Bdellovibrio bacteriovorus str. Tiberius: one gene and its partner. The protein of the gene in region 1 binds, or shares a complex with, the protein of each later gene. Links are inferred from orthologs where the notes say so. Each region holds a gene or a part of one and is shown on either strand. Other genes may lie near its edges.

Region 1 (8,373 bases):
GGAACTGAGAAATTGTATCCATTCTGAACCTCTTACCAGCTGGCTTTCGTTACGCCAGGCAATTTACCGTCAAGGGCCAATTGTCTGAACGCAATACGAGACAAACCGAACTTTCTGTAGTTACCACGAGGGCGACCAGAGATCACACAACGAGTGATAGTGCGGTTTGGGTTAGTGTCACGAGGAAGACCCTGCAGCTTAGTGCGTGCAGCAGCTCTTTCTTCGTCAGAAAGCTTCATATTAACAGCTTTAGCTCTCAATTCTGCTCTGTATTGAACATACTTAGCAGCAAGAGCTTTTCTTTTATTATTTTTTTCAATGCTTGCTTTACGAGCCAAGTGACACCTCTTATTTTCTGAAAGGCATGCCAAGCGCTTCAAGTAGCGCTCTGCCTTCAGTATCGTTCTTCGCAGTTGTACAGATAGTGATGTTCATCCCACGAGTTTTGTCTACTTTATCGTAGTTGATCTCAGGGAACACGATCTGCTCTTTCAAGCCCATGTTGTAGTTACCACGACCATCGAAGCCTTTGTTAGGCAAGCCACGGAAGTCACGTACGCGAGGTAGTGCCAACGTGTTCAAACGATCCATGAAAGACCACATTTTCTCTCTTCTCAAAGTCACGCGAACACCCAGTGGGATGCCTGCACGCAATTTGAAGTTGGAAATTGCTTTCTTTGCTTTAGTGATAACAGCTTTTTGTCCAGTGATCGCTGTGATTTCATCAACCACAGTGTTCAAGATTTTTGGATTCTGAACAGCTTCGCTCAAGCACACGCTAAGAGTGATTTTCTCCAAGCGAGGAACTTGCATCACGTTTTTAACTCCCAGTTGGTTCTTTAGAGCGGGAGCGATCTCTTTATTATATCTTGTATGTAAGCGATTCATCTCATACCCCTTATAGAACTTCCGGAGCCAAAGACACGATCTTAACGAACGACTTTGCTCTCAATTCTCTGGCTACTGGGCCAAAGATACGTGTTCCGATTGGCTCTTTAGAAGCGTTGATCAAAACTGCAGAGTTGTCGTCGAAGCGGATGTAAGATCCGTCTGGACGACGAAGTTTTGCTACAGTTCTAACAACAACAGCTTTAGCTACGTCACCTTTTTTTACTTTTGCATTTGGCAAAGCTTCTTTGATGGAAACTACGATAACATCACCAATGGATGCTACACGACGTTTAGAACCACCAAGAACCTTAACGCACATAACTTCTTTTGCGCCGGAGTTATCTGCTACATTCAGTCTGGTTTGCATTTGAATCATAACAGTCTCCTATGCCTTAGCCGTTTCAACGACTTCAGCCAAAGCCCAACGTTTAGTTTTGCTTAGAGGACGAGTTTCACGGATCTTAACGATGTCACCAACTTTTGCCTGGTTCTTTTCGTCATGAGCCTTGAATACAGACGTCTTCTTAACGTACTTACCGTACTTAGCGTGCTTAACCATGCGGTAGATCAGAACAGAGATGGTTTTATCCATCTTGTCACTGATAACTTCACCTACGACTTCAATTTTACGGCCTCTAGAATTAGTTTCAGTCATTTCCTACCCCTATCTCGCCACTTTTTTTACGATCGCTGTATTGATTTTAGCGATGTCGCGGCGAAGACCACGGATTTGCACTGGGTTAGAAAGCTGCCCAATGGAATTCTTGATACGTGCCTGGAACAGCTCTTCGGAAAGAGCCGCTCTTTTCTTTTTCAATTCTGCTACAGAAAGATCTTTGATCTCTACGAACTTCATACAACTACTCCCTTACCAAGAAACGAGTTTTGAAAGGAAGTTTGTGTGCTGCACGTTCGAAAGCTTCTTTAGCTTGTTCACGTGTCACACCGTTCATTTCGAAAAGAACTTTTCCAGGAAGAACACGAGCAACCCATAGTTCCGGGTTACCTTTACCGCTACCCATACGAGTTTCAGCAGGCTTTTTAGTTACCGGAATGTTTGGGAACACACGGCACCAGATTTTACCACCACGCTTAACAGAACGGGAGATAGCGATACGACCAGCTTCCAACTGACGAGCAGTCAGACGACCTTCCTCGATTGCCTGAAGACCGTAGTCTCCGAAATCAAGGTTAGCGCCTCTTACTGCAAAACCAGTAGCGCGGCCTACAAATTGTTTACGCCATTTTACTCTTTTAGGACTTAACACGACCTGCCTCCTCAACTTCGCGAGCAGATAAGATATCGCCTTTATAGATCCAAACTTTCAGACCGATGATACCGTATGCTGTCAGGGATTCTGCTGTACCGTAGTCGATATCAGCACGCAATGTATGAAGAGGAACGCTCTTCTCATTGTACCACTCTGAACGCGCAATCTCTGCACCATCAAGACGCCCGGAAACACGGATCTTGATACCTCTCACGCCGCCTTTGATCGCAGCTGCAATAGATTTTTTAAGAGCTCTTCTCCAAGAGATACGTTTCTCAAGTTGTTGAGCAATGCTCTCAGCAACGAGCTGAGCATCGAGGTCTGGTTTGCGCACTTCTTGGATGCTCAAGAAAACTTCGTTGGGTGTAAGTTTTTGAACTTCCGCTTTAAGAGCGTCGATACCACTACCTTTTTTACCAATAACAACACCTGGGCGAGCTGTGGAGATGATGATTTTAATCTTCTTCGCAGCACGTTCCATTTCAATTTTCGCTACACCCGCGTTCTTAAGTTTATCCTTAAGGAACTTTCTCAAACGGATGTCTTCGTGGAGGTTTTCATAATATTGTTGACCCTTCGCATACCAGCGAGAATCCCAAGTTCTGATAACACCGACTCTTAGACCAATTGGATTAACCTTCTGACCCACGACTATTTCTCCTCGAGTACTACGTTAATGTGGCTGGTCTTCTTACGAACACCGAACGCGCGACCTTGCGCACGAGGACGGAATCTTTTAAGAACCGGACCTTGATCAACCCAGATAGCTTTAACATAAAGGCTGTCTACATCCATAACCTTTTTGTATTCAGCATTGGCAACAGCTGATTCGATCAACTTTTTTACCATACCTGCGGTTTTTTTGTTCAGGAAAGTAAGGGTTTTTACAGCCTCGTTCACGTCTTTACCGCGAACAAGGTCTACAACCAATCTTGCTTTCTGAGCGCCAACTCTTGCATATTTCAAGCTTGCTTTAACTTCCATAATAAACCTCTATTACTTCTTCGCAGCAGGAGCAGCGGCTTTCTTCTCAGCGTGACCGTGGAAAGTTCTGGTTGGAGCAAACTCGCCGAGTTTGTGACCAATCATGTTCTCTGTGATGTATACAGGAACGAACTTTCTTCCGTTATGAACTGCGAATGTCAGTCCAATTGTCTCTGGAAGAATTGTTGAGCGGCGAGACCAAGTTTTAATAACTTTTTTATCATTTTTCTCAAGTGCATTGTCGATTTTCTTCTGAACATGAGTATCGACGAATGGACCTTTTTTAATTGAGCGTGCCACCTTTTACTCCTACTTACGTCTCTTGATGATTGAAGAGTTGGTTCTCTTATTGTTTCTAGTTTTGAACCCCTTACAAGGTTGACCCCAAGGAGTTACCGGGTGATGCCCTTTACCAACGCCTTCACCACCACCGAGTGGGTGATCAACTGGATTCATGTGCATACCACGTACAGAAGGACGGATACCTCTCCAACGAGAGCGACCTGCTTTACCTAGATTGATGTTTTCATTGTCAGTGTTACCAACTTGACCGATAGAAGCACGGCAAACTGTCAATACTTGTTTCAACTCACCGGATGGCATACGTACTTGGCAGTACTTGTCGCCTTTACCAGCAAGAGTTGCGCTTGCACCAGCACCACGGCAGATTTGACCACCTTTGCCTGGACGCAATTCAACATTGTGAATCACAGTACCAACTGGGATCGCACCAAGAGTCATAGAGTTACCTGGTTTGATGTCGGCTTTATCAGAAGAAATAACAGTATCGCCAACATTCAAACCTACTGGAGCAAGGATATAAGCCTTAGCGCCATCGATGTAGGAGATCAGAGCAATACGGCAAGTTCTGTTCGGATCGTACTCGATCGCGATAACTTTTGCTGCAACTTCAAGCTTGTTACGCTTGAAATCAACCAAACGGTATTTTCTCTTATGACCGCCACCTTGGTGACGAATAGTGATTTGACCGTGATTGTTACGCGCAGCTTGTTTCTTAAGAGGAGCTAGCAAAGACTTCTCTGGAGTAGTCTTAGTGATTTCTTTGAAATCGAAACCAGTCATTCCTCTGCGACCATGAGAGCGTGGGGCAAATGTTTTAATACCCATCTTTATACTCCCTCAAAAAGAGCGATCTTCTCACCTTCAGCAAGCTTAACGTAAGCTTTCTTCCAGTAAGCGACCTTGGTTAGACCGAATTTAGTTTGCTTAGAGTGACCGCGGCAGACGCTAGTTCTAACGCTATCAACTTTAACTTTAAAGTTTTTCTCAACAGCGGCTTTTACTTCTGTTTTAGAGGATTTCATATCCACTTCGAACACGTAAACACCAGCAGCGTTGTGATAAGTATTTTTCTCAGTAATGAGAGGGGCTTTAATTACTTGTTTCATTACGCCTTCTCCAATGAACAACGATCTACGATTTTAGCCACAGAATCTTTAGTGATAACAGCAGCGTCGTACTTCAATAGATCAAACACGTTCAAACCTTCAACTGGGAAGTATTTGAATGTTGGAAGATTCTTGGAAGCACGGTTGAATTTGTCATCAACTACAGAGTCAACCAATACAGCCTTCTTCAAACCGAAAGCAGCCAAACGTTTGTTAAGCTCAGCAGTTTTACCTTCAGAAGCCATGCTGTCCACGATGAACAGTTTGCCTTCTTTTTGAAGGTGAGAAAGTGCCATGCTCAGACCCAAACGACGAACTTTTTTAGGCAGAACGAAAGCGTAGCTGCGAGGCTGAGGACCGAAAGCGGTACCACCACCTGGCATCAAGATAGAACGGCTGGAACCTTGACGAGCTCCACCAGTACCTTTTTGTTTAAACGGCTTTTTACCACCACCAGACACAAGACCTTTGGTCTTAGTCATGTGAGTGCCTTGACGACGAGCCGCCAATTGCCATTGAACTACTGTGTGAAGAACTTCCTTTTTAACAGGAGTTTCGAACACGTCAGCAGCAAGCTCAACGGAGCCAACTTTTTCTTTTTTCCAGTTCAATACATTTACTGTTGCCATACTATTCTCTCACCAACTTAACCAAAGTGTTTCTAGCACCTGGAACTGGCCCTTTTACCATCAGAACGTTTTCTTCAGCGATAATCTGAACAACTTCGACGTTCTTAACAGTGACAGTTTCAGCACCCAAATGACCTGGGAATTTCTTACCCGGCATTACGCGACCTGGCCATGTTCTGTTACCAGAAGAACCCGGACGACGGTGGAATTTAGAACCGTGGGATGCAGGACCACCTGCGAAGCCCCAACGCTTCACGGAACCAGCGAAACCTTTACCTTTAGACTTGGAAGTGATTTTTACGAAATCACCTTTAACCAAGCTGTCGATAGAGATTTGCGCGCCAACAACAGTACCTTCCGGTGGAGCTTGACGAAGTTCTTTTACGAACTGAGCGCCATTCTCGAAGCCAGCTTTTTCAAGGTGACCTTTTTCTGCTTTGTTGGAGTTTTTAGCTTTTTTAGGGTGGCAAGCTACCTGGATAGCTTCGTAACCATCAGCTTCGTTAGTCTTGATTTGAGAAACAAACCAAGGCTCATAACGAAGAACAGTAACAGGAACAGCTTCGCCGTTCTCGTTATAGATAGTAGCCATACCTTCTTTGAAGGCGAACAGGCCGTTCAATTTCAGACCTGCAGTATTTTGAGTTTCTGTAGTTTCGCTCACGTCTTACCTCTAAACCGCAGAAAGTTTGATTTCAACATCTACACCAGCAGAAAGATCCAACTTCATAAGTTGATCTACTGTCTGTTGAGTTGGTTCTAAAATATCGAGCATACGCTTGTGAGTTCTCACTTCGAATTGTTCACGAGATTTTTTATCTACGTGCGGAGAACGCAATACAGTGTAGCGGTTGATGCGAGTAGGCAAGGGAATTGGACCCGCAACTTTAGCGCCTGTACGACGAGCAGTCTCAACGATTTCTTTCGTCGACTGGTCAAGCAATTTATGATCGAATGCCTTCAATCTGATTCTAATCTTCTGACTTTGCATATGGACACTCTTCTCTTTTATAAAGTATCGTAATTACTAGCAAATTTGTTAACGTTCAACGTCCTGATCCCATCGAAAACTTGCCCCGAATTAGCCCTTGCGGCCTGAATCGCCTTCAACGCGGGGGGTTTTTTGTAGATATAGACGCTATGAGTGCGCGAGTATGCGCACTTTGAAATCTAATGTCAAAGGGAAATATTATTTTTTTTAATATCTTCCCATTTTATGGAGAATGTCCGTTTTTACCTTCGCAGGCACAATGGCATATTCCAAAAATTCCATACTGAAGCTTGCTCGTCCTTGGCTCAAACTGCGGACATCCGTCGCATAACCAAACAGACTCGCCAGAGGGGCTTCGGCCGAAATAACCTGACCACCACCCTGCTTCACATTCATCGCCAGGATTTTCCCACGGCGGGCATTCAAATCGCCCACGATGTTCCCGACGAAGTCATCCGGACAAGTGACCTCTAGTTTGAAGATAGGCTCCAAAAGCTCTACAGAGGCCGCCTTAACCGCATCCCGGAATGCCAGGGAAACAGCCGCCTTAAAGGCCATTTCGCTGGAGGAATCGGGACGAACTTCAACTGAATTTAAGGTCCCCTTAATACCCAGCATCGAACAACTTGCCAAAGGACCGACTTCGGAAGCTTCACGGAAGCCCGATTCAGCAGCCTTCAACATAGGGGCTGTAAATTCTTTAGACACAGCCACTTTACTGATGAACTGGATACCATCCGCCTGAGAAATAGGCTCGATGGAAAGGGAGACTTTGGCAAAGTGAGTTTCACCGGCAATCTCACGCTCGTAAACGTGCTCTGCCTTGGCTGCAGCCGTGATGGTTTCACGATAGGAAACCTGCGGCTTACCCACATTGGCCTGGATCTTATGCTCACGAAGCAGGCGATCCACAAGAATTTCCAAATGCAATTCACCCATACCAGAAAGCAGGATTTGCCCTGTTTCAGGATCCGTGCGCAGACGGCAGGATGGATCTTCTTTTTCAAGTTTAGCCAGGCCGGCCAGCATTTTTTCCTGGTCCGCAGAGGACTTCGCCTCTACCGCCACGGAAATAACCGGCTCTGGGAATGTGATCGCCTCAAGAACCACAGCATGAGAGCTTTCACACAGAGTGTCCCCAGTACCTGTGAACTTAAGACCGATAACCGCACCGATATCACCAGCCTTCAGGCTGTTGATTTCTTCACGGGAATTCGCATGCATTTTCACCAGCTTCTGGATGCGCTCTTTTTTCTGAGTGCGCGGATTCAAAAGCTGCTCCCCGACCTTCACTTCACCGGAATAAACACGGATATAAGTCAAAGTGCCGGCAAACGGATCGTTGGCGATTTTGAAAGCCAAAGCAGCCGCGTGAGCATCGAATTCAGTTTTACAGATGATTTCTTTATCAGGACGCTCAGGATCGTGGCCCACGATTGCAGGCACTTCCAGAGGCGACGGAAGGTAGTCAATGACCCCATCCAACAAAGGCTGAACACCTTTGTTTTTGAAAGCGGCTCCACAGAATACCGGGAAGGCTTTCAATTCAAGAGTCCCTTTGCGCAAAGCACGTTTAAGCTCTGGCACAGTGACTTCTTCTCCATTGAGATATTTCTCAAGAAGTTCGTCTTCAAATTCAACGATCTTCTCAATGACCTCAGTACGGAAGCGGTTTACTTCCTCTTGCATGTCATTGGGAACATCGGTGATTTCGAAATGGTCACCCATTCCGGACTGATCCCACATGTAAGCGCGGTTTTCCAATAGATCAACAACACCACGGAAAGTGTCTTCCATGCCGATTGGAACCTGCACAGGGATTGGGTTCGCGTTCAGCTTTTCTTTGATCGTCCCAAAGGACATCACAAAGTCAGCACCAACACGGTCCATTTTATTAACGAAGCAAATGCGGGGAACTTTATATTTGTCGGCTTGCTTCCAAACGGTTTCGGACTGAGGTTCAACCCCATTCACACCGTCGAAAACAGCGATCGCGCCATCCAATACACGCAAAGAACGCTCAACTTCAATAGTGAAGTCAACGTGGCCCGGAGTATCGATGATGTTGATTCTGTGATCTTTCCAGAACGCCATGGTCGCAGCAGAGGTGATAGTGATACCGCGCTCTTGCTCTTGAACCATCCAGTCCATGGTGGCATCACCATCATGGACCTCGCCGATTTTATGACTTTTACCTG
Region 2 (4,771 bases), 3.0 Mb from region 1 along the record:
TTGTGATTTCTATAAGAACATGACCCCGTTTGTGGAAAACATGATGAACATGTCGCTGACCACTCCGGAAAAAGTCGCCAAACAGATTCTGCACACCATGAAAACCGAAAACCCGCCACTGTGGATTCCGGCGACCCTGGATGCGACGGTATTTTATTATATCCGCCGACTGCTGCCACGCCGGGTGCTGTTGCCGTTCCTGTACTGGTGCCTGCCGGGGGCGCGGCATTGGGCTAAAGAGCACACGCACAGGCGCTCTTAGGCGGCCAACTGGACCTTGGACTTGTTTGGGGGTTTGGGGTTGAGTTCCCGTTAACCTCTTGATGGACTGAAGTCGTCTTCAATATAGAGACCTTTGAAAAGCATGGAGGCTGATCATGGGAAATAATCTAGCGAAGACAGTGGTTGCGGCAACTGGACTGCCACAGGACCCTGTCGAAAGAGAATTCAACAGTTTGCTGGAAAAGCACGGGAAGAATCCCGACAGCCTGACGCTGGAAGAACTGCGCGAGGTGATGGCGGAATACCTGCAGATGGTCTTCCTGGAAATGCATGTCGAGGATGGCGCCGAGAGCGCTTAATCAATTCAACCCCTTAAAACGAAAAAAGCCACACTATCTCAGTGTGGCTTTTTGTTTTTAAACCCGGTGGGGAATTACTTCGCCGCTACCGCTGTTTGTTTCGCTCTTTTTTGCAAAGTCTTCATCGCACCGTTGATGAAATCCGCTTGAGATTTCACTTTCGTGTAAACGCTGACCAGAGAGCAGTCATCTTTACCGTCTTTACCGGCACCACGGCTGGTGATACCCCAAACGTACTGCTGACCTTTTACCTCCAGGAACGCCGGACCACCGGAGTCACCGTGGCAAGCACCTTTACCCTGGGACTGATCCAGAAGGATTTCAGTTTTACCGAAGGATTCAACGATCTCAACATCCACTTTGCGAAGACGATCGTCAGATTTTGTGTTCACGCCATCTGTTTCGATCAGACCGTAACCCGCCAAAGTCACTTTCGTGCCTGCAACCAGCAGGGATTCATCAGACAGGAACTTCGCCACTTTGTAGCCCGGAGCCATGTTGCCCGCGAACTTCAAAACCGCCACGTCGTTGGCGTCTTCACCTTGCTCGCCCATTTTGCCGTAGTCTTCATGAACAACTGCATCCGTCACCAGGCGAACATCTGTTCTTTCCATTTTATTGATGTCAGTGTTGAAAATAATATAGATAGCGACTTCTTTGTATTCTTCGCCCACAACCGGAACGCAGTGACCTGCCGTCAGAACCATGTTGTTTTTAAGCAGGGAACCCGTGCAGATGAAAGAACCTTCCTGGCCATCCTGAGTTTGTACAGAAGCGATAATAGCCACTGTGGTCTTTGCGATGGAATCAGAAGTCTCTACCGGCTCGCCGCCGATAATGCTTGTGCCTTGAGTGTTTACCGCGTTTTGAGAAGCCGGTGAACACGCCACCAAACCTGCCAGAACCGTCGTCGTCAGAACCAATGCTTTAGATACGTTGATTAGTTTCATGTCGCCCCCTACCTTCCCCAAAAGGTGAGGCCGTTAAACACCCAAAATGGCACCGGTGCAATACAATTTTTCAAATGTGGTCCATAAAAAAGTCTTATGGATAAAAAGAAAAGGGACCCTACAAGGGTCCCTTTTAAGAAACATTCAGCTTTCAGAAGACTGTAATGCGGCTTACGCGCGCTCAACAGCGATCTGGATCTTTGCTTCCATGCCTTCAGAATAACGAACAACCGCTTTGTGCTGACCCAATACTTTGATTGGCTCTTCCAAGTGGATGTCACGACGGTCAACAGAGTGACCCATTTTCTGAAGTTCTTTAGAGATGTCTGTAGTTGTTACAGTACCGAACAATTTGTCAGTGTCACCCGCAGCCAATTTGAATGTAACTGTAGTGCCGTTGATTTTGTTCAGGATCTCTTGTCTTTCAGCCAAAGCTTTTTTCTTTTTCGCTTCAGCAACACGTTGCAAGTGCTCGTACTCTTTTACGCGTTTTTCAGTAGCTTCAGCAGCCAGTTTGCGTGGGAACAGGAAGTTTCTCGCGAAACCTTCAGAAACGTTCACCAACTCACCAACACGACCTACATCTTTAACGTCTTTTTGAAGAATAACTTTCATGTGATCTCCATAGTTTTTAGCTGTTTTCAGACGGTGCCTTCATTTTGCGAAGACGCGCTCTGAAATCAACCCAGTAATCGATCAAGCCAACCACTGCCAGAATCGGCAATAACTGACCGACCAAGATTATGTACGTCAGAACCCGAATGAACAATCCTGCTCTCATCGAATTCAGAAATACCTCCAACACTGCCAGCCCCTGGAAGAAATAAAGAACGATTGCGACGTTCAAAATATTTACTGCGAGGATAGCAATGGCCTTACCGCCAAAACTCACCATTGTCAGAAGGAAGGCTGTCATCGCCACCCAGATAAAATAATCGGGCAAACGATATTCCAACAACTTGAGCTGAGAGGCAATTTTCTCGCGGGGCAAATTGAGCCACGAAAAAACCCTTCTCTCAAAAATAAGTCCCAAACCCAGGGCTAACACCAAAATGATAACCACGGCCGAGGGAACCTGCTGCATCAGAACACCCGGATCCATTTTCACAGCGGGATTCATTTCCTGAACCTTCTGTGCGAACTTTTCCACCAGTCCCTGAACTTCAGCATACGTGTTGATGCCGTTTCTTTTGAAAGCCCCCAGGATACCCAGGCCAGCGGCCACAGATCCCACGAAGACACTCAGCAGGCCCGAAATCCACCACCCAAGTCCTCTTTGTTCCATTTCCATATAGGCGCCTAAAGTCATCCAAACAGAGCCTAGAAACAGAGCGAGAGGTTGAGCGTTCAGGAGCCACGCTGCTCCTGTGACCACGATCCCCAAAATCCAAAAGGCGACGGGGCCGTAAGTCTGGCGCAAAACACGCAGAAGAGGGGCGCCCATAACCACAGTGAGCATCGACAACAAAATCGAGAGAGATGAAATTGTGATGAACTTCTGTGGGGTCGCCGTCTTCTTCATGGCTTACGCCTTTTCTAAATTATTCGCCTTTGTCGTAACGCTCAGAACGCTCTGCTTTAGCAGCAGCAAATGCAGCTTTACGGGCAGCAGCTTTTGCTTCACGTTCTTTTTCACGAGCTGCAGATTCAGCAAGGCCTTTTTTGAAGCCTTCCATGAATTTGCCCAATGAAGTGCGCTCATCCAGGCGAGTGTGCATAAAGCGAAGAACTTTGTCGTTGATACGCATAGTTCTTTCAAGCTCTGCAATAGCTTGAGTATCTGCTTCAAATGTAGAGTGGAAGTAGACAGCTTTTTTCAGCTTACCAATTGGAGTTGCCAAAGTTCTTTTACCCCAAGTTTCCAAAGAGTTGATGGAACCTTTGTAGGATTCAATCGTAGCTTTGTTCTTCTTGAAAAGATCTTTTTGATCTTCCAGAGTAGCATCTGGGTGCATAAGAACGACAACCTCGTAAGGTTTTTTCGTTGTAGTAGTTTCCATTGAACTATCCTTTCGGTTTATAGCCCCCACCTCTGTGTGCGGGAGCAAGGATGACTTTTTAAAATGTTTTACGGGTTTAGCACGGCTTTGGCCCAAGCACAAGGAATAGGCAATTGAATCCCCAAGAAACCAGCCCTAGAATGTGTAAATGGTCACATTTATTGAGATTATGGACGGCCCCAACGAAGGTTCCCGCTTCAAAGTTGAAGAGGGTTTGACCCTGGGTCGATCCAAGGCCGACATCATCATCAAGGACGGAAAAGTCTCCAGCACCCACGCCCAGTTTGCGGTGGACGGGAAGGGGCAGTACGTTCTGCAGGATCTGGAATCTTCCAACGGGATCCATATCAATGGCCGCCGTGTGAAAAAAGTGGCCTTATTACCGGGGGTTATCTTTGAGCTGGGAAGGACCCAGTTCAAAGTCGTGACCGTCGAAGAAGAACTCGCATTGGATTTCAGCCGCCTGATCACCTGGCGCAGTATTTTGCAAGACCGCTTGGGGGCGCTGACGGCCCCTGAAACCTCCGAGCCGCCAACCTTGCAAAGCTTCAGTCCTGCGCTGCGTCTACAGTTCATTCAGGGTATCCAAACCGATGAGGAAATTATTTTAGGGTACGGCCCCCGAAAGGCCGGGGCCGACTGCCTGGATATTGAGCTTTTGGACGACGAAGCCCCTAAAGAGGCCTTTGAACTGCACTCAGGACCGGGCATGGTGGAAATTAAAATTAAAGCACCTGGCCGGGTCACCCTTAACAATAAATCCGTAGATGCCGAAATGTTAAAAGATGGGGATTTGATTTCTGTGGGGAACACCCTTATTAAAGTCACCTACATCTAGAGGAAGGCATCATGCAGACCACACCCAAAACCACCGGCAGCTTTGAAAGCTTCGACGGCACTCCGATTTACTACGAAGTGCGCGGCGAGGGCGAGCCTCTGGTATTGGTGTATGGCATCGCCTGTCTGCTGAATCACTGGCATCACCAGATTGAATACTTCTCGAAGAAATATCAGGTCATCAGTTTTGATCTGCGCGGGCATCAGAAATCCTGTCCCGTCGCCGACGTCAGCCAACTGACCGTGGAAGCCCTTTCCAAGGACATTATCGGGCTTATGGCGCATTTAAATATCCGCAAGGCTCACTTTGCCGGGCACAGTTTTGGCGCGCCTCTGCTGCTGGATTTGTACGAAAAAAAGCCGGAACTGTTTTTGTCGATGGTCTTCATCAACGGCTTTGCAA

What was found. Proteins that work in one complex are often made in the same cells at the same time.
Region 2: rplW (region 1) and rplI share a complex: the UniProt entries of both Bacillus subtilis proteins name them as parts of the 50S ribosomal subunit. The link is inferred for Bdellovibrio bacteriovorus str. Tiberius from one-to-one orthologs.

The regions. Positions count from the first base shown.
Region 1 is NC_019567.1:3,053,558-3,061,930, forward strand. Bases 2,917-5,797 are described here. They hold rplW (50S ribosomal protein L23), read right to left. Parts: upstream 4,556-5,797; coding sequence 4,277-4,555; downstream 2,917-4,276. Other genes in these bases: rplV (50S ribosomal protein L22), read right to left, coding at 2,917-3,146; rpsS (30S ribosomal protein S19), read right to left, coding at 3,159-3,446; rplB (50S ribosomal protein L2), read right to left, coding at 3,456-4,274; rplD (50S ribosomal protein L4), read right to left, coding at 4,555-5,184; rplC (50S ribosomal protein L3), read right to left, coding at 5,186-5,797. Outside these bases: rpsH (30S ribosomal protein S8), read right to left, coding at 1-22; rpsN (30S ribosomal protein S14), read right to left, coding at 33-338; rplE (50S ribosomal protein L5), read right to left, coding at 349-888; rplN (50S ribosomal protein L14), read right to left, coding at 899-1,267; rpsQ (30S ribosomal protein S17), read right to left, coding at 1,277-1,546; rpmC (50S ribosomal protein L29), read right to left, coding at 1,556-1,747; rplP (50S ribosomal protein L16), read right to left, coding at 1,752-2,159; rpsC (30S ribosomal protein S3), read right to left, coding at 2,146-2,811; more of rplV, read right to left, coding at 2,814-2,916; more of rplC, read right to left, coding at 5,798-5,848; rpsJ (30S ribosomal protein S10), read right to left, coding at 5,858-6,175; fusA (elongation factor G), read right to left, coding at 6,383-8,373. UniProt on the Bacillus subtilis protein: One of the early assembly proteins it binds 23S rRNA. One of the proteins that surrounds the polypeptide exit tunnel on the outside of the ribosome. Forms the main docking site for trigger factor binding to the ribosome.
Region 2 is NC_019567.1:28,090-32,860, reverse strand. The notes cover bases 425-3,369. They hold rplI (50S ribosomal protein L9), read right to left. Parts: upstream 2,147-3,369; coding sequence 1,703-2,146; downstream 425-1,702. Other genes in these bases: rpsF (30S ribosomal protein S6), read right to left, coding at 3,073-3,369; BDT_RS00150 (DUF2232 domain-containing protein), read right to left, coding at 2,163-3,053; BDT_RS00160 (S1 family peptidase), read right to left, coding at 656-1,531; BDT_RS00165 (hypothetical protein), read left to right, coding at 425-581. Also shown: BDT_RS00170 (SDR family oxidoreductase), read left to right, coding at 1-262; more of BDT_RS00165, read left to right, coding at 378-424; more of rpsF, read right to left, coding at 3,370-3,531; BDT_RS00140 (FHA domain-containing protein), read left to right, coding at 3,680-4,369; BDT_RS00135 (alpha/beta fold hydrolase), read left to right, coding at 4,381-4,771. UniProt on the Bacillus subtilis protein: Binds to the 23S rRNA.